DNA from 3 places in the Leisingera sp. ABM4_103 genome. Region 3 is predicted to be linked to each of the others. Evidence: riboswitches for the same ligand, from Rfam matches in the RefSeq annotation. Region 3 holds a riboswitch; each other region holds the start of a gene.
The links. Region 3 has a riboswitch for cobalamin ahead of ACXAED_RS10575 (aromatic ring-hydroxylating oxygenase subunit alpha). Riboswitches for the same ligand answer to the same signal wherever they lie in the genome.
Positions count from the first base shown of each region.

Region 1: it holds a riboswitch for cobalamin, as region 3 does, so the genes downstream of both, ACXAED_RS02930 (DUF1636 family protein) here and ACXAED_RS10575 (aromatic ring-hydroxylating oxygenase subunit alpha) in region 3, are expected to answer to the same signal.
Region 2: it holds a riboswitch for cobalamin, as region 3 does, so the genes downstream of both, ACXAED_RS13320 (ABC transporter substrate-binding protein) here and ACXAED_RS10575 (aromatic ring-hydroxylating oxygenase subunit alpha) in region 3, are expected to answer to the same signal.

Region 1 covers NZ_JBSWTU010000005.1:250,272-255,452, forward strand. The annotation lists gene glpD (glycerol-3-phosphate dehydrogenase) at 1-539, shown strand, start outside; gene cobO (cob(I)yrinic acid a,c-diamide adenosyltransferase) at 630-1,265, opposite strand; cobalamin riboswitch at 1,317-1,535, shown strand; gene ACXAED_RS02930 (DUF1636 family protein) at 1,632-2,042, shown strand; gene cobW (cobalamin biosynthesis protein CobW) at 2,045-3,079, shown strand; gene cobN (cobaltochelatase subunit CobN) at 3,263-5,181, shown strand, end outside.
Region 2 covers NZ_JBSWTU010000005.1:2,397,196-2,402,376, reverse strand. The annotation lists partial or broken gene ACXAED_RS13330 (ABC transporter ATP-binding protein) at 1-250, opposite strand, end outside; gene ACXAED_RS13325 (FecCD family ABC transporter permease) at 247-1,296, opposite strand; gene ACXAED_RS13320 (ABC transporter substrate-binding protein) at 1,293-2,303, opposite strand; cobalamin riboswitch at 2,449-2,642, opposite strand; gene ACXAED_RS13315 (succinylglutamate desuccinylase/aspartoacylase family protein) at 2,779-3,822, opposite strand; gene ACXAED_RS13310 (hypothetical protein) at 4,105-4,404, shown strand; gene ACXAED_RS13305 (paraquat-inducible protein A) at 4,434-5,051, shown strand; gene ACXAED_RS13300 (paraquat-inducible protein A) at 5,018-5,181, shown strand, end outside.
Region 3 covers NZ_JBSWTU010000005.1:1,835,434-1,840,614, reverse strand. The annotation lists gene ACXAED_RS10580 (FAD-binding oxidoreductase) at 1-142, opposite strand, end outside; gene ACXAED_RS10575 (aromatic ring-hydroxylating oxygenase subunit alpha) at 147-1,382, opposite strand; cobalamin riboswitch at 1,491-1,692, opposite strand; gene ACXAED_RS10570 (alcohol dehydrogenase family protein) at 2,013-3,119, shown strand; gene ACXAED_RS10565 (DUF1523 family protein) at 3,174-3,818, opposite strand; gene ACXAED_RS10560 (hypothetical protein) at 3,830-4,096, opposite strand; gene ACXAED_RS10555 (DUF6638 family protein) at 4,099-5,181, opposite strand, start outside.

The DNA.
Region 1 (5,181 bases), 1.6 Mb from region 3:
TTTATGACGACGGCGCCAGCTCAGCCACCGCGGCCACCCGCGAATACGTGCTGACGCTGGACCAGGCGCAGGCGCCGCTGCTCAACGTCTTCGGCGGCAAGATCACCACCTACCGCAAACTGGCCGAGGCGGCTCTGGCCAAGATCGGCGAGGTGTTCCCGCAGCTGCCCGCCGACTGGACCGCAGGCGTGGCCCTGCCCGGCGGCGATTTCCCGGTGGCGGATGTGGCAAAGCTGACATCCAAACTGGCCGCGGACTATCCGTTCCTGACACCCTACTGGGCGGGCCGGATGATCCGCGCCTATGGCACCGAGGCCTGGGAGGTGCTGGGCGACGCCAAAACTGCCGGTGATCTGGGCCAGGACTTTGGCGCCACCATCACCGCGCGGGAGCTCGACTGGGCGATTGCCCGCGAATGGGTGCGCGCGGGCGACGATTACCTGTGGCGGCGCACCAAGCTGGGCCTGCGGCTGGATGAAACCCAGCGCGCGGCGGTGGATACCTACATCCAAGGCAAGGCTGCACAGCTCGCCGCATAAAAGTGTTTTGCCCGGCGGCACCGCCGGGCTGCGCCTGCCTGCCCCCCGGCAGGCGCATTCGCGCCTACCCAGGCAGGCTACGCCCTCAGCTTAAAACTCGACGCCCTTTTGCGCCTTCACCCCGGCGCGGAACGGGTGCTTGATCTGGCCCATCTCGGTCACCAGATCGGCGATCTCGATCAGCTCTTCCTTGGCGTTGCGCCCCGTCAGCACCACATGCGTCATCGGCGGCTTGTGCTCCACCAGGAACTCCAGCACCTCCTCCAGGTCCAGATACTCATAGCGCAGCGCGATGTTGATCTCGTCGAGCAGCACCATGGTGTTGCGCTCATCCAGGATCATCTCCTTGGCCTTCTCCCAGCCCTTCTGCGCGGCGGCGATGTCGCGCGCCTTGTCCTGGGTCTCCCAGGTGAACCCCTCGCCCATCGCATAGAACTGGCACAGGTCGCTGAAGTTCTCCTCGATCAGCGTCCGCTCGCCGGTCTGCCAGGCGCCCTTGATGAACTGCACCACGGCGCAGGGCATCTTATGGGCGATGCAGCGCATGATCATGCCGAACCCCGACGAGGATTTTCCCTTGCCCGGCCCGGTGTGAACGATGATCAGGCCCTTCTCGCCGTCCTTGGTCTTCATCATCCGGTCGCGCGCGGCCTTCTTCTTGGCCATTTTCGACGCGTGACGGGCGGCTTCTTCCTCTGAGATGCCGGTTTCAGACTTTTCGCTCATGGGGGCTCTCCAGCTGTTTGACCCCATGTCTTGACAAAGAAGGGCGCGATAGCGCAAGGGGGTTTCGCTGGTTCCTGCGAAAGCAGGCGAAGAGGGAATGTGAAGGCCGCCAAATTTCTTTGGATTGCCGAAGCACAGCCGCCCCCGCGACCGTGACCGGATGAGGCCGCCATGCCACTGGGAGAGACCCCCGGGAAGGCAGGATGGCCGGCAAGGCAAAACGCCTTGGCATCCGCAAGCCGGGAGACCTGCCAGCGAGAGAGATAACAACGGGCGGGCGGGGTGTTCCGCGACCGGTTGAGGGGCTGGCACGCTGCAGCCCCCTTTCGGCCTTCCCGCACGCCTGCCGCGACAGGAGACGCGCCGATGGCTGACGATATGGCAGGCAAGACTGCCAGCACCCCAAAACCGGTCACGCTGACCGTTTGCCTCACCTGCCGCCGCGAGGGCGCCGACCCCGAGGCCGCCCGCCCCGGCGCCATCCTGCACGCCGCATTGGAAGAGGCCGGAATGCCCGAAGGCGTCCGCCTGCGCGGTGTTGAATGCCTGTCCTCCTGCAAGCGCGGCTGCGCCGTTGCACTGGTCGGCGGCACAGAGCGCTGGACCTATGTCTACGGCGACCTCGACCCGGACCAGCACGTCCCCGAAATCCTGGAAGGCGCTGCAGCCTACGCCGCAACAGCCGACGGCGTCGTGCCCTGGCGCGAACGCCCGCAGACCTTCCGCAAGCAATCCGTTGCCCGCATCCCGCCGGCCAAGTTCTTCTCCGAGGAGTAATCATGAGCGACCTCAACAAGATCCCCGTCACCGTCATCACCGGCTTCCTGGGCGCGGGGAAAACCACCCTGATCCGCCACCTGATGCAGAACCCGCAGGGCAAGCGCCTGGCCGTGGTGGTGAACGAGTTCGGCACCGCCGGCGTGGACGGCGACATCCTGAAGTCCTGCGCCGATGAGAACTGCCCGGCGGAAAACATCATGGAGCTGGCCAATGGCTGCATCTGCTGCACCGTCGCGGATGACTTCATTCCCACCATCGAACAGCTGATGGACCTGCCGGAAAAGCCGGATCACATCGTGATCGAAACCTCCGGCCTGGCCCTGCCGAAACCGCTCCTGAAGGCTTTCGACTGGCCCGCGATCCGCTCCCGCATCACCGTTGACGGCGTGATTGCGCTGGCCGATGCCGAGGCGGTTGCCAAGGGCCAGTTCGCCCCCGACCTGGACGCGGTTCAGGCCCAGCGCGAGGCCGATGACAGCATCGACCACGAAACCCCGCTGTCCGAGGTGTTCGAGGACCAGATTTCCTGCGCCGACATCGTTCTCTTGTCCAAGGCTGACCTGGCCGGCGACGAGGGTGTCGAGAAGGCCCGCGCCGTGATCGAGGCCGAAGCGCCCCGCAAGCTGCCGATCCTGCCGATGAGCGAAGGCGTCATCGACCCGCGCATCATCCTGGGCCTGGGCGCCGCTGCCGAGGACGATCTGGAGGCCCGCCCCAGCCACCACGACGGCCACCACGACCACGAGCATGACGATTTTGAAAGCATCGTTGTCGAAATGGGCGAAGTCTCCGACCCGGAAGCGCTGCAGAATGCCATCGTGAAACTCGCCCGCGAGCGCAACATCCTGCGCGTCAAAGGCTATGTCGCGGTGGAGGGGAAACCGATGCGGATGCTGGTTCAGGCCGTGGGCGAGCGCCTGCGTGCGCAGTACGACCAACCCTGGGGCGCGCAGCCGCGCAAGACCGCCCTGGTGGTCATTGCCGAGCACGACGACATCGACGAACAGGCCATCCGCGCCGAGCTGGGAGCGTAAGCAATGCCGGTCTGGCGCTTCATTTCAAATGACATTGCCCGGCCGCAGGCCGGGCTGCGCCCGACCCTCCCGTCAAACCAAAGGTTTGCCTCCGGCAAAATGGGAGGGCGCATTCGCACCCTCCCAGGCTCGGGCGCAGCCCTCAGAGCGCCCATTGCTTACCAGAATACAAAGGCCTGACCCATGCACGTCGTCTTCCGCGAAAGCCACGGCCTTGACGAGACCGATACCCCGCAGGACCTCGGGCAGACGCCTGCGGACCTTGTGGTGCTGTCCTTCTCCGACAGCGACCTCGGCGCCTTTGCGGCAGGCTGGCACCGGGCGGACGGCAAACTGCCCAGCTTGCGCCTCGCCAACCTGGTGGCGCTCAAGCACCCGCTGTCGGTCGACGTCTACGCGGAACAGACGCTGGAGGGCGCCAAAGGTGTCCTCGTCCGCCTTATCGGCGGCGAAAGCTACTGGTCCTATGGCCTTGCCACCCTGCAGGACCTCGCCCGCCGCAAGGGCATTGCGCTGGCAATCCTGCCTGCCGACGGGCGCGAGGATGCGCGGCTCGACGAGCTGTCCACCCTGCCCGTCTCCACCCTGCGCCGCCTGCAATCCCTGTGCGACGCCGGCGGTGCGGTCGCGGCTCAGGCCGCGCTGGCCCAGCTGTCGCTGGCGGCAGGCCTTTACGCCGGGCCGGTGATCGGCCTCAAAACCACCCCCGAGCATGGCTTCTATGACCCGGCCAAGGGCGTGCTGGCCGACCTGCCGCCGCAGGACAAACCGCTGGTGCTGGTGAGCTTCTACCGCTCCTACCTCACCGCCGCCGACACCGCCCCGGTGGATGCGCTGATCGAAGAGCTGCGCGCGCGCGGCTACGCCGCTTATGGCGCCTTTGCCGCCAGCCTCAAGGCCCCCACCGCCGCCGATTGGCTGCGCGAAAAGCTGCCCGGGCTGAACCCGGCTGCCGTCATCAACGCCACCGCCTTTTCCGCTCAAGGCACCGACGGCAGCGCCTCACCGCTCAGCACGACCGGCTGCCCGGTATTCCAGGTCGCCCTCTCCACCGCCCGCAAGAAAGACTGGGCCGAGGCCGACCGCGGCCTGTCGCCCGCCGACCTCGCCATGCATGTGGTGCTGCCGGAGGTGGACGGCCGCATCTTCGCAGGCGTCGTCAGCTTCAAATCGCCGGGCAAGAAAGACCCGGACCTGCAGTACTCCCGCTTCGCCCACCGCGCCGACGCAGACCGGATCAAGGCCGCCATCGACCGCGTGGAGGGCTGGCTGCGCCTCGCCAAGCTGCCGAACACTGACAAGCGCCTCGCCCTGATCCTCTCCACCTACCCCGGGAGAGACCACAACCTCGCCCATGCCGTCGGCCTCGACGCGCTGGCCTCCTGCGACGAGATCCTGCGTGAGCTGGCCGCCCAGGGCTACGCCGCCGAAACGCTGGAAAACACCGGCCTGCGGCTGATGGAAGAGACCCTGAGCGTCCCGCTCGCAGAGTACAAGACCGCCCTCGCCACCCTGCCGCAGGAGTTGCAAGAGCGGCTGACGGAGGCCTGGGGCAACCCGGAAGAAGACGCTGACTGCCGCGACGGCGCCTTTCATTTCAAGGCTTTGCGTGCTGGCAACGCCCTGGTCGCGCTGCAGCCCGAACGCGGCGAGGTGAAAACCCGCGTCGACGACTACCACGACCTCGACCGCACCCCGCGCCACGCCTATGTGGCCTTCTACCTGTGGCTGCGCACCCAGACCGACGCCCTCATCCACATTGGCGCCCACGGCACCCTGGAGTGGCTGCCGGGCAAGGCGGTTGCGCTCTCCGGCGCCTGCTGGCCCGAGGTGCTGACCGGCCCGCTGCCCGTCGCCTACCCGTTCATCGTGAATGACCCCGGCGAGGCCGCCCAGGCCAAGCGCCGCATCGGTGCTGTCACCATCGGCCACCTGCCGCCGCCTCTGGCGCAGACCACCCTGCCGGAGGGCATGTCCCGCCTTGAAAGCCTCTTGGACGAATATTCCACCGCCGACGGTCTGGACCCGGCCCGCCGCGACCGGCTGATCGGCGACATCCGGGCAGAGGCGCAGGGCACCGGCGTCGAGGCTGATCTGGGCCT
Region 2 (5,181 bases), 560 kb from region 3:
GCTGCTCGACTATGGCGATCCGCTGGGCAATCTCGCGGCGCGACAGCCGCGCCAGCGGCTGCTCCGCCAGCAGCACTTCGCCTTGCGAGGGCCGGGCCAGTCCCGCCAGCAACCGCATCAGCGTCGATTTGCCGGAGCCGTTCGGACCGACCAGCGCCAGCGTCTCACCCGGCTGCACCGCCAGAGACACGTCCGACAGCAGCGCCTTGCCGCGCACGGAGAAGGACAGGCTGCGGGCTTCGATCCTCATCGCGCCGTCCTCTGCCCGCGCACCAGGATGATGGCAAAGGCCGGCGCTCCGATCAGCGCTGTGACCACGCCGATGGGCAGCACCTGACCGGGGATGATGACACGGGACACGATGTCGGCGCCGATCAGGAACACCGCCCCCGTCAGCGCAGCGGCCGGCATCAGCCTGCGATGCCCTGGGCCAACCAGGAACCGCGCCGCATGGGGGATCACCAGGCCGACAAAGCCGATGGAACCGACAATCGACACCATCACCGCGGTCATCAGCGCGGTGGCAAAGATCAGCACCACCTGCACCCGCCGCACCGGGATGCCCAGCGCCGCGGCGGAATCGGTGCCAAAGGTGAAGGCATCCAGCGCCCTTGCGTGAAACCGGCAAATCATCCAGCCGGCCAGCGCCAGCGGCACCGCCAGCCACACATCCGGCCAGCGCACGCCGCTGAGGTTTCCCATCAGCCAGAACATGATGCCGCGGGCCTGATCCGCATTGGCGGATTTAGCGATGATGAAGGCGGTCAGCGCGTTGAACAGCTGCGAGCCGGCAATGCCCGCCAGCACGATCTGCGCCGCCGCCGCCCGGCTGCTGCCCGCCCCGGCGGCGCGCGCCAGAATGGCAACAAAGCCAAAGGCCAGAAGCGCACCGTTGAAGGCGCCAAAGGACAGCGACAGCGCACCGCCGCCCAGCCCTGCAATCGTGACCGCCACCGCCCCGGTCGAGGCGCCGGCGGAAATGCCAAGGATGTAGGGGTCCGCCAGCGCATTGCGCAGCAGCGCCTGCAGCACCACGCCCGTCACCGCCAGCGCCGCGCCGCAAGCCCCGGCCACCAGTGCCCGCGGCAGCCGGTAGCTCCAGATGATGCCCTGGTCCACCGGGTCAACCGGCAGCCCCGCCCCGGCCAGATTGTTGACCAGAACGGACAGGACAAGGTCAGGCGCAAGCGCGGTTTCCCCGATCATTGCGCCTGCCAGAACCGCCGCAGCCAGCACCGGCAGCGCCAGGCAAGCGCCCCGGACGCCGTGCCATGCAAGTGCGGCGGCTACGCTCATCCGCCGTTGCCGATCGCGCTGAGCTCAGCGGCCAGGTCTTCCAGCGCCGGGATGGCGCGGATGGTGGCATCCATCGCCTGGGCGTCCATCACCACGATACGGTTGTTCTTGACCGCGTCCATCTGGCTGGCAACCGGGTCATTGCGCAGGAATTCCAGTTTTTTCTCATAGTCATCGGCGGCAAAGCGGCGGCGGTCCATGCGGGCGATCACAATCACCGTCGGGTTGGCCTTGGCGATGGTTTCCCAGCCGACGGTCGGCCATTCCTCGTCCGTCTCGATGACATTGCGCAGGCCCAGCTGCTGCATCATGTAGCCCGGCGCGCCTTTCTGGCCGGCCACAAACGGATCGCTCTCCAGCTCAGGCGAGGAGAACCAGAACACGGCGGAGGCATCCTCCAGCGCAACCTCTTGCGCCTTAGCAACGGCCGCAGCCTCGCGCGTCTTGTAGTCCGCGACCAGCTCAGCGCCCTTTTCGGCCTCGCCGAAGATCGCTGCCAGCTCCTCGATCCCCTGATACAGGCTGTCGGTGGTGAACATCCGGGTGCGGGTGCCGTCGCCGCCGGTGGTGTTGTCCTTGCCTGCGCAATCGGCGGGCATCACATAGGTCGGGATGCCCAGGTCATGGAACTGCTCGCGCTTGGCGACCACGCCCTCGGGGCCGATGTGCCACTCGTACTGCGCTGCAACCAGGCCCGGGCGTTTTGCCACCACACTTTCAAAGCTTGGGTCGTTGTCGGCCAGCCGTTCGACCTTGGCGTTCACGTCCGCGTATTCAGGCAGAACATCGTTGAACCAGACCGAAGTGCCCAGCACCTTATCCCCCAACCCAAGCGCATAGAGCACTTCCGTGGCCGCCTGGCCAACCGTGACGGAAGACGCCGCGGGTGCTTCGAAGGTGACGGTCTGGCCGCAGTTCTCGATGGTCAGCGGAAAGCTCTCGCTGGCTGCCGCGGCCTGGGCCGCGACGGTGAAGGAAAGGCCGATCAGGCCGGAACGCAGAAACATGATTTTCGATCTCCATGTGTCAATGACCGGAGAACGGGTGAAAGGGCATTGACCGGCAGGGCGGAGGGCCTGAGCCCTTCCTCTGCGCCGCCTGAAAGCAGCAGCGCGGTCTGCCGGCAACCTCCCCGGACAACCCCGTCCGGTGTGCTTCGGTTTCATACCGGCAGGTCTCCTGACTGGCGGGTCATCGTCTGGGCCGTCTTCCCGGACCGCTGGGATCCAGTGACACGATGGCTCAGCACTCGCCGCCTACAGTTGCGGGGGCAGTTCCGGTTGGTGCCCGGCAGGCACCGCGGATTCCCTCTTAGCCCTTGCGGGACCGGTAAAGCGCGCGTAGCGCATCACTTTGGTTGCGGCAAGAAAAAGTTGCTGCCGCTGCGGAAATCCCCTGCAAAAGGCGCGCCCGCCGGAAGCTGCGGCAACCGCGTGTTGAGCAGCTGGACCCATTGGCAAGTGCTGCCCCCCATGTTGCCGTTCAGAGAATTTCATCCTCGTCGAACATCGGGTCGTCCTCCAGCTGGGCGCTCAGGTCCTCCACCGAATCCTCCGCCTTCTCGACGGAGCGGACCCTGCCGAGGTGGAACACGGCATCGCCCTCGTTCACGATGGGCATTACCGCACGCCCGACGATCAGCCCGTCGAAAGGCGCCAGGATGTCCTCGTCATGCTCACCGAACGGATCGGACACCGAGCCCATCAGCTCCCCTTCCCGGACCAGTTCGCCATCGTCCTTGTACACCCGCAGAAGCCCGCCCATCGGCGCCCGCAGCCATTTGCTGGAGACGCAGAACTGCGGCTGCGACTTTGGCTTGGATATGCCCTTGGCCGGGACCATCCCCATGTGCCGCAGCACCCGCAGGATACCCGCCAGCCCGGCACGGATCGACAGTTCGTCAAAGCGCAGGCCCTCGCCCGCCTCATACAGCAGCACATCCTTGCCCATCTCCTTGGCCGCGCCGCGCAGCGAGCCGTCGCGCAGCGGCGACTGCATCACGATCGGGGCGCCAAATACGCCCGCAAGCTCGCGGGTGCTGGAGTTATCGGGCGAGATGCGGATTTGCGGATAGTTGGTCCGGTGGATTGCTGCCGAATGCAGGTCGATACCGAGGTCCGAACGGGTCACCACCTCTGTCATGAACAGATGCGCCAGACGCGAAGCCAGCGAGCCATGCTCGCTGCCGGGAAACACCCGGTTCAGGTCGCGCCTGTCGGGCAGATAGCGGGAGTGGTTGATGAAACCGAAGGCGTTGACGATCGGCACCGCAATCAGCGTGCCCTTGAGCGTCGTCAGGTTCGGCGCCCGCAGCAGCCGCCGGATGATCTCCACGCCGATCACCTCGTCCCCGTGCACGCCGCCGCTGACAAACACCGTCGGCCCGTCCTGGCGGCCATGCACCACATGCGCCGACATTGTGACCGGCGTGTGGTCGGACAGAACGCTGACCGGCAGGTCAACCGTCAGCCGTGAACCCGGCGCCACCTTGGCGTGGCCGATGGTGAAATGCTGCCTTGCCTTCATACTGCCCCCTTGATTTGAATGGCCCCAGTCCTGAGACCTTTGCGGGTGAAAGGTTTGACACTGCCCGCCTGCCTGGCAAGTCCCATCTGAAATCCTTTCCTGTCTCTTGCGCAACTGCCCGTGGCGAGAGTGGACGCAGGTAAGCCGCCTGCAATCCTGCCCCCTCGGCCGAATGCCACGTGCGCAGGCTGCTGCTCCTCGCTGCCGGAGACCTGCGGTTGCCGCCCCAGTACATACGTGATATTTTCTTGTCTATAGGCAAAAATCTTCCGGAAAAATTTAATGCCCGTCTTTAATACTGCCGCAAATGCCCTGGCAGGGTTTTATACCCAGGAATTCGGCGGCAAGACCTCCGGGCGCTACAGGATCCCGCGCAAACTGTTGCAGGAGATCTGCGGACGGCGCCGGCTGTATGAAGACGATGTCACCGCACTCTCGCGCGCGCTGATGGAAAAAGGCTATGTTCTGATTGATATGGACAGTTTCTTTGTGGTTATGAGCGCCAACGCCTTCGCCAATTACAGGCGGGTCAGCAAGGAGACGCTTGCAGCTCAGGCCGCGGCAGGCGGAACTTCGTGCTGAGGCTGGCTGCGCGACCGGACAAGGATGAGATGGACCCAGAACAGCTGATTGCCTGCCCTGCCTGCGACGTGCTGCACCGCGATCAGGAGGTGGCCAAGCATGCGGTCGCCAGATGCGCCCGCTGCGGCACCGTGCTGGCGGCACCCAAGTCCGGGGCGATGACCCGGATCGCGATGCTGTCGCTGACCGCGCTGATCCTGCTGGCCGCCGCGGCCGGTTTCCCGTTTCTGGAATTGCAGGCTCAGGGACTGTCGCACCGGGCGTCGGTGCTGGATGCGGTGCTGGCCTTTTCCCGCGGGCCGATGGCGCCCTTGTCGCTGGCCACCGGCCTGCTGATCGTGCTGCTGCCTGCCGCCCGCTATGGCGCCCTGGTCTACACCCTGGCGCCGATGGCCTTGGGCTGGCACCCTGCCCCGCATGCCGCCGCGGTCTACCGCTGGGCGGAATGGCTGAAGCCCTGGGCAATGGCCGAGATCTTCATTATCGGCGTGGCGGTCGCCCTGGTCAAAGTGTCCGGACTCGCCCGGGTCGGGCTGGGCCCCGCCTTCTGGGCCTTTGCAGCGCTCCTGGTGGTGACCATCCTGACTGACAGTACAATTTGCAGGCTGACCGTATGGAAAACCCTGAAGACCCGCCGCGGTTCCTGACCGCAGCCGAGGCCGGGCTGACCGGCTGCCGCACCTGCGGGGCCGTCAATCCGGGCGGCGCGCAGATCTGCTACAGCTGCCGCAGCGAGCTGACGCCACCCTCCGCAGCCAGCCTGCAGCGGGTCTGGGC
Region 3 (5,181 bases):
TGAACCACGCGCCGGACGGCGCGCGGAAGCTGAAGGTGGCGGTGTTCGGCGCCTCCGGCACCACGGAGACGCATTCCAGCATCTCGTCGTCCTTCCACGCCAGGGTCTCGTCCAGCGTCTCGAAATTGGCCTGCAGTCCCATGCGCTTACTCCGCCGCGATCAGGTGGCGGCCGGTCAGCGCGCGGGTCAGGTGCCCGGCATACCAGTTGGAGAACTGGATCACGCCGCTTTCCTGCACTTCCGAGTACGGGCCGGGCTCATAAGCGGGCGAGTTGATGCCCTGCTGGTTGTCTTCGACCACGATGCGGTCCTCGTCGTTGGTGGCAACCCAGACCTCGGTCAGCCGCTTCAGGTCATAGTCCTGGCCTTCGACGGCATCCTTGTGCACCAGCCATTTGGTGGTGACTTCGGTCTCGGTCGGGCTGATCGGGGTGACGCGGAACACGATGGAATGATCCGGCAGGAAGTGGTTCCAGGTGGTCGGATAGTGGAATTTCAGGAGCGTGCCCGCATCGGCAAAGGGCACCCGGCCCAGCTTCTTGGCTACTGCCGCCTTGCCGTCCATGGTATAGCTCTCGGCGCCCTCGTTCAGCGGCATCCGCGCCACCCGGTACTGGCCGCGCGCGTCGATCCTGAACTGTGCCGGGATGCCCGCGCCTTCGATGCGGTCGAAATGCTTCTGCAGGTGCGCCGGCGTCTCGCCGCCTTCGATGCCGGTGACGGACGGATCCTCCGGGAAGGTCCGGCACAGCGACGGGTGGTTGCCGCCGCAGTGATAGCACTCGCGGTTGTTCTCCCAGACCAGCTTCCAGTTGCCCTTCTCGATGATCGAGCTTTCATAGGCCACCTTGGCATTGCCCAGGTCGTGCGGCTCCAGATAGGGACGCGCCACCTCGGCAAATGCATCGAAATCCGGCGCTTCATCCGCCAGGCAGATGTAAATCAAACCCGCCAGATCGCGGCAGTGCACCGGCTTCAGCCCGTGCTTGGAGGCATCGAAATCCGGCCCCATGTCGCGCGCCCACAACAGCGAGCCGTCCAGCTCATAGGTCCACTGGTGGTAGGGGCAGACCAGTTTGGGCGAATTGCCTTTCTTCGCCTTGCAGACGACCGAGCCGCGGTGGCGGCAGGCATTGTGGAAGGCGCGCACCTGGCCATCGGTGCCGCGCACGATGATCACGTTGTAGGCGCCGACCTGATGGGTCACGAAATTGCCCGCCTTCGGGATCTCGCAGGCGGGAATGGCAAACAGCCACTCGCGATAGAAGATCTGCCGCATGTCCAGATCCAGAACGCCCGGATCGGTATAGAACGCCTGTTCCAGGGAATAGTTTTTCTGACGGGCCACCAGTTTGGCCAGAATCTCGCTGTCCTGAAGCATCTGCTTCTCTCCTTTGCCGCATCCCCGCGGCAGGTTGGCTTGGCTGCGGGCATGGATGGAGAGATCGCAGGCCACGCGCCTGCAACCGCCCCGCCGCCGCCCGCGGTTGACGTTTTTTGGGGCAAGGCTGGTTTCCGGACTGTCCCGGGGCCATTCGGCGGCGGGGCCTGGCACCTTCCCGAAGCCATTGGCTTCAGTGGTTTTTTTCCATGCCTTGCCCGGGGTCACCGTTGCGGGGGCAGTGCCGGAGTTTCACCAGCTTCCCAATTCTCCGCCCCGAAAGGGCGGCACCTTGCTGAGGCGGAAATTGCCCTAATCCCGGCCCGCAAGCGGAGACAAATCCGACCCGCCGAAACCGGAAAAAGACATGCATGTTTGGGGGGGGCCGGCGGGACAGGGATGTCCAAAATCTCAAACCGGCATCCGCCAGCCTGTTTGCGGCAAGGCGCTGATCTTTGGTGTATTTCCCCTCGAACCAGACACAAGGACCAATTCGCGGGGTGGTGGCCAGCAGGCAGGCCGGGCTGCGCCGCCGGATTCCGCCCTTGCCGCCGCCCCCGCCCTGCGGGCAATAATTGCGCCAAGTTCAAAGACCTTTCACCAACCCCGCGTGATCAGAAAAGGCCGCCCATGCCCGGACCCGAAACACACAGCAGCGTTAAAACCATGATGGCCGTCGTGACCACCGGAAACGGCGGCTATGACAAGCTTGAATACAAAGCCGTACCGATCCCGGAGCCCGCAGAGGGGGAGCTTTTGCTGCGGGTCCTCGCAGCTGGGGTGAACAACACCGAAATCAACACCCGGCTCGGGTGGTATTCCTCCAGCGTGACAACGGACACCGCCGCGGCCGCCGGCCATCAGGAGACCCATGCCGAGCAAAAGGCCGACGGCGGCTGGAACAAGGCAACCCCCTTCCCCCTGATCCAGGGCACCGACTGCTGCGGCGAGGTTGTCGCCGCCGGCCCAGGCGCCAGCCAGACCCTGACCGGCAAGCGGGTTCTGGTGCGGCCCTGCATGCGCCCCAAGGGCTACGATGTGATGGACAACGTCTGGATGGCCTCGGACTTCGACGGCGCCTTTGCCCAGTACGTCAAAGTCCCGGCCTCCGAAGTATTCGCCGTTGACTGCCCCTGGTCGGACGAGGAACTGGCAACGATCCCCTGCGCCTACGGCACGTCCGAGAACATGCTGCACCGCGCAAACGTCCGCGCAGGCGAATTGGTGCTTGTGACCGGCGCCTCCGGCGGTGTCGGCTCCGCCACCGTGCAGCTGGCCAAACGCCGCGGCGCCCGGGTGGCGGCGGTCACTAGCCAGAGCAAGATGGATCAGCTGCGTGGCCTGGGTGCGGATATCGTTCTGGACCGCGGCAGCGATCTGCTGGCGGAGCTGGGCGGGGAAAGCGTGGACGTGGTCGTCGACAACGTCGCGGGGACCGGCTTCCCGCAGATGCTCAAGCTGCTGAAACGCGGCGGCCGCCTGGTGTCCAGCGGCGCCATCGCCGGGCCGGTTGTCGACTTGGACATGCGGGACATGTACCTCAAGGACATCACCCTGATCGGCTGCACCGCCTGGGACGAGCCGGTATTTCCAAACCTGATCTCATATATCGAGCGCGGCGAGATCCGGCCGCTGCTCGCCAAGGTCTTCCCGCTCAAGGACATCGCCAGGGCCCAGCATGAGTTCCTGGAGAAAACCCATTTCGGCAACTTCGTTCTGGTGCCGCCGCAGGCCTGACGGCCGGCAGGCCTTCAAGACCAATGAAAAGGCCGCCCGGACGGCGGCCTCTCCTCACTTCGATTTCCAGCTGTCCAGCCAGCGGCGGAACCGGCCCTGCCGCTCGGAAATCGCATCGCCCGCGGCATAAAGACTGTCCTCGGCGCTTTCGATCATCGGGTCGATTCGCGCCCGCCGGAACCGGCGCCAGCGCACATAGATGGCCCACATGACCGCGGCCAGCAACACCAGGAAGATGATCGAGAACCAGTTGGTCGGCTTGTCCTCCGGCCCCGCCACCGGCTTGATCGACACCGCGTTCGGGAAGATCGACAGGAACTCGTTGCGCCAGCCATAATGCATGACTGCCACCCACTCCGGATTGGCCCTGGTCGAGATACTGTCATTGGCGTCCGTGTACAGATTGGCCGTGTCGAACTTGAAATAGGGCGGCCAGCTCCAGCCGGTGTCTTCGTTGCGATAGACGATGGCCCGGCCGCTGGGGCGCACCCCTTGGATAAACTGCACATCCCGGTTGATCAGCTGCACCGACTGGTCGTCAGGCTTGGACCAGAAGATCCGGGTCCAGTCGTTCAGCTCCTGCCGCTCCTCATAGGTGTTGACGATGCGCACCACATCGTACTGCGGCAGCGTGTAATGCAGGAAGGCGCCGAACAGCACCCAGAAGGTGATCAGGAAGGCCCATTTGATGAAACGCACGGGGCAGCTCCTCACATGAAGTTAATGACATAGACCAGAAGCGCGATGGCTCCCAGCGGAACGATATAGACCAGGAGGATCAGCTTGCGCCGGAACGAGCGGTCATACTGCCTCAGCCCCCGCTGGATGAAGGCCGCACGGTCGCCGGTCAACCCCTTGTCTTTCCAGCGTCGTTTCAGCTTCGCCCGCCGTACCTCGCGCGAATAGAGCGAAACCGCGCCATAGGCCACGGTCAGCACCACCATCAGGATCAAGAGCAGGCGGATAAAGCCGAACATCTCTAGCGCCCCCTCCCCCGGTTCACCGCACCCCAAGGGCCAACCCGCTCTACCAGCCCCTGGCGCCGGTTGCGCGGCAGCTTCGGCATCCGCCCCTCCATATCCGGCTCATGGCCGAACAGCGCCTCCCGCGCGCCGGCCTTGTCCACTGCATATTCCCGCGCCAGGAATTCCGCCGCATAGGCCTTTTTCGTCTCCGGCCAGCCGCGGTACTGGCGGTAAAACTCCTCCTTGTGGCAGATGAACAGCTGCCGGAAGTCATGCGGGCACAGCTCCGCCAGCAGCATGTTGACCAGATCCCGGTCGGCCGCGTCCGAGGCCCGCAGGGAATAGAAATAGGCCGGATGGTCCGAGCGGATCCGCGGCCACTTGCCGCCCCCCTCGGCCCAGCGCACCAGCGCCGCCAGCCCCTCGAACTCCGCCGGCAGCTCATCCGCATGACGCGCCGCCATCCGCCGCAGGTCGGACCGCGACAGGCCCGACAGGTCATTGCCCTTCTCCGTCAGCACCGATACGGCAAGGAACCCCATCTTCTGCCGCAGGATCGCCGCCCCATCAACGCCGCGTGCCCGGATCACCGGCTCCGCCAGCCCGTTCAGCTCCAGGAACCGGGCAATCGCATTGCGCTCGCTTAAGCTAAACACATGGCGCAGCGGCACGCCTTCGGGCTTCGCCCCGCTGGCAATCACCGCCGGATGCTCGACGTCCTGAAACAGGTACAGCCCGCCGAAATGCGCAGTCCAGAAGTTCGACTGCTCAAAGACCTCATGCTCCAGATGCACCGGATTGCGGGTCACATCGCCGGTCTGCTCCGCCGTCGCAATCATCTCCCCGATCAGCGCATCATCAAACCAGGCATCCTCCCCGGTCTTGAACCGCCCCACCAGCTCCGCCAGGTGGTCCGCATGGCGCAGCGTGCCGCGGGTGGTATCCACCTCGATCCGCACCTGCCGGATATCGAACAGCTTCGCGGGCGAGGACACCTCAAACACCGAATTCACCAGCTCCCCCGCCACCGCATCCGTCGCCGTCAGCGCAAACAGCTGGCGTTCGTTCACCTCGATGAACCGGCGCAGAATGTCCCG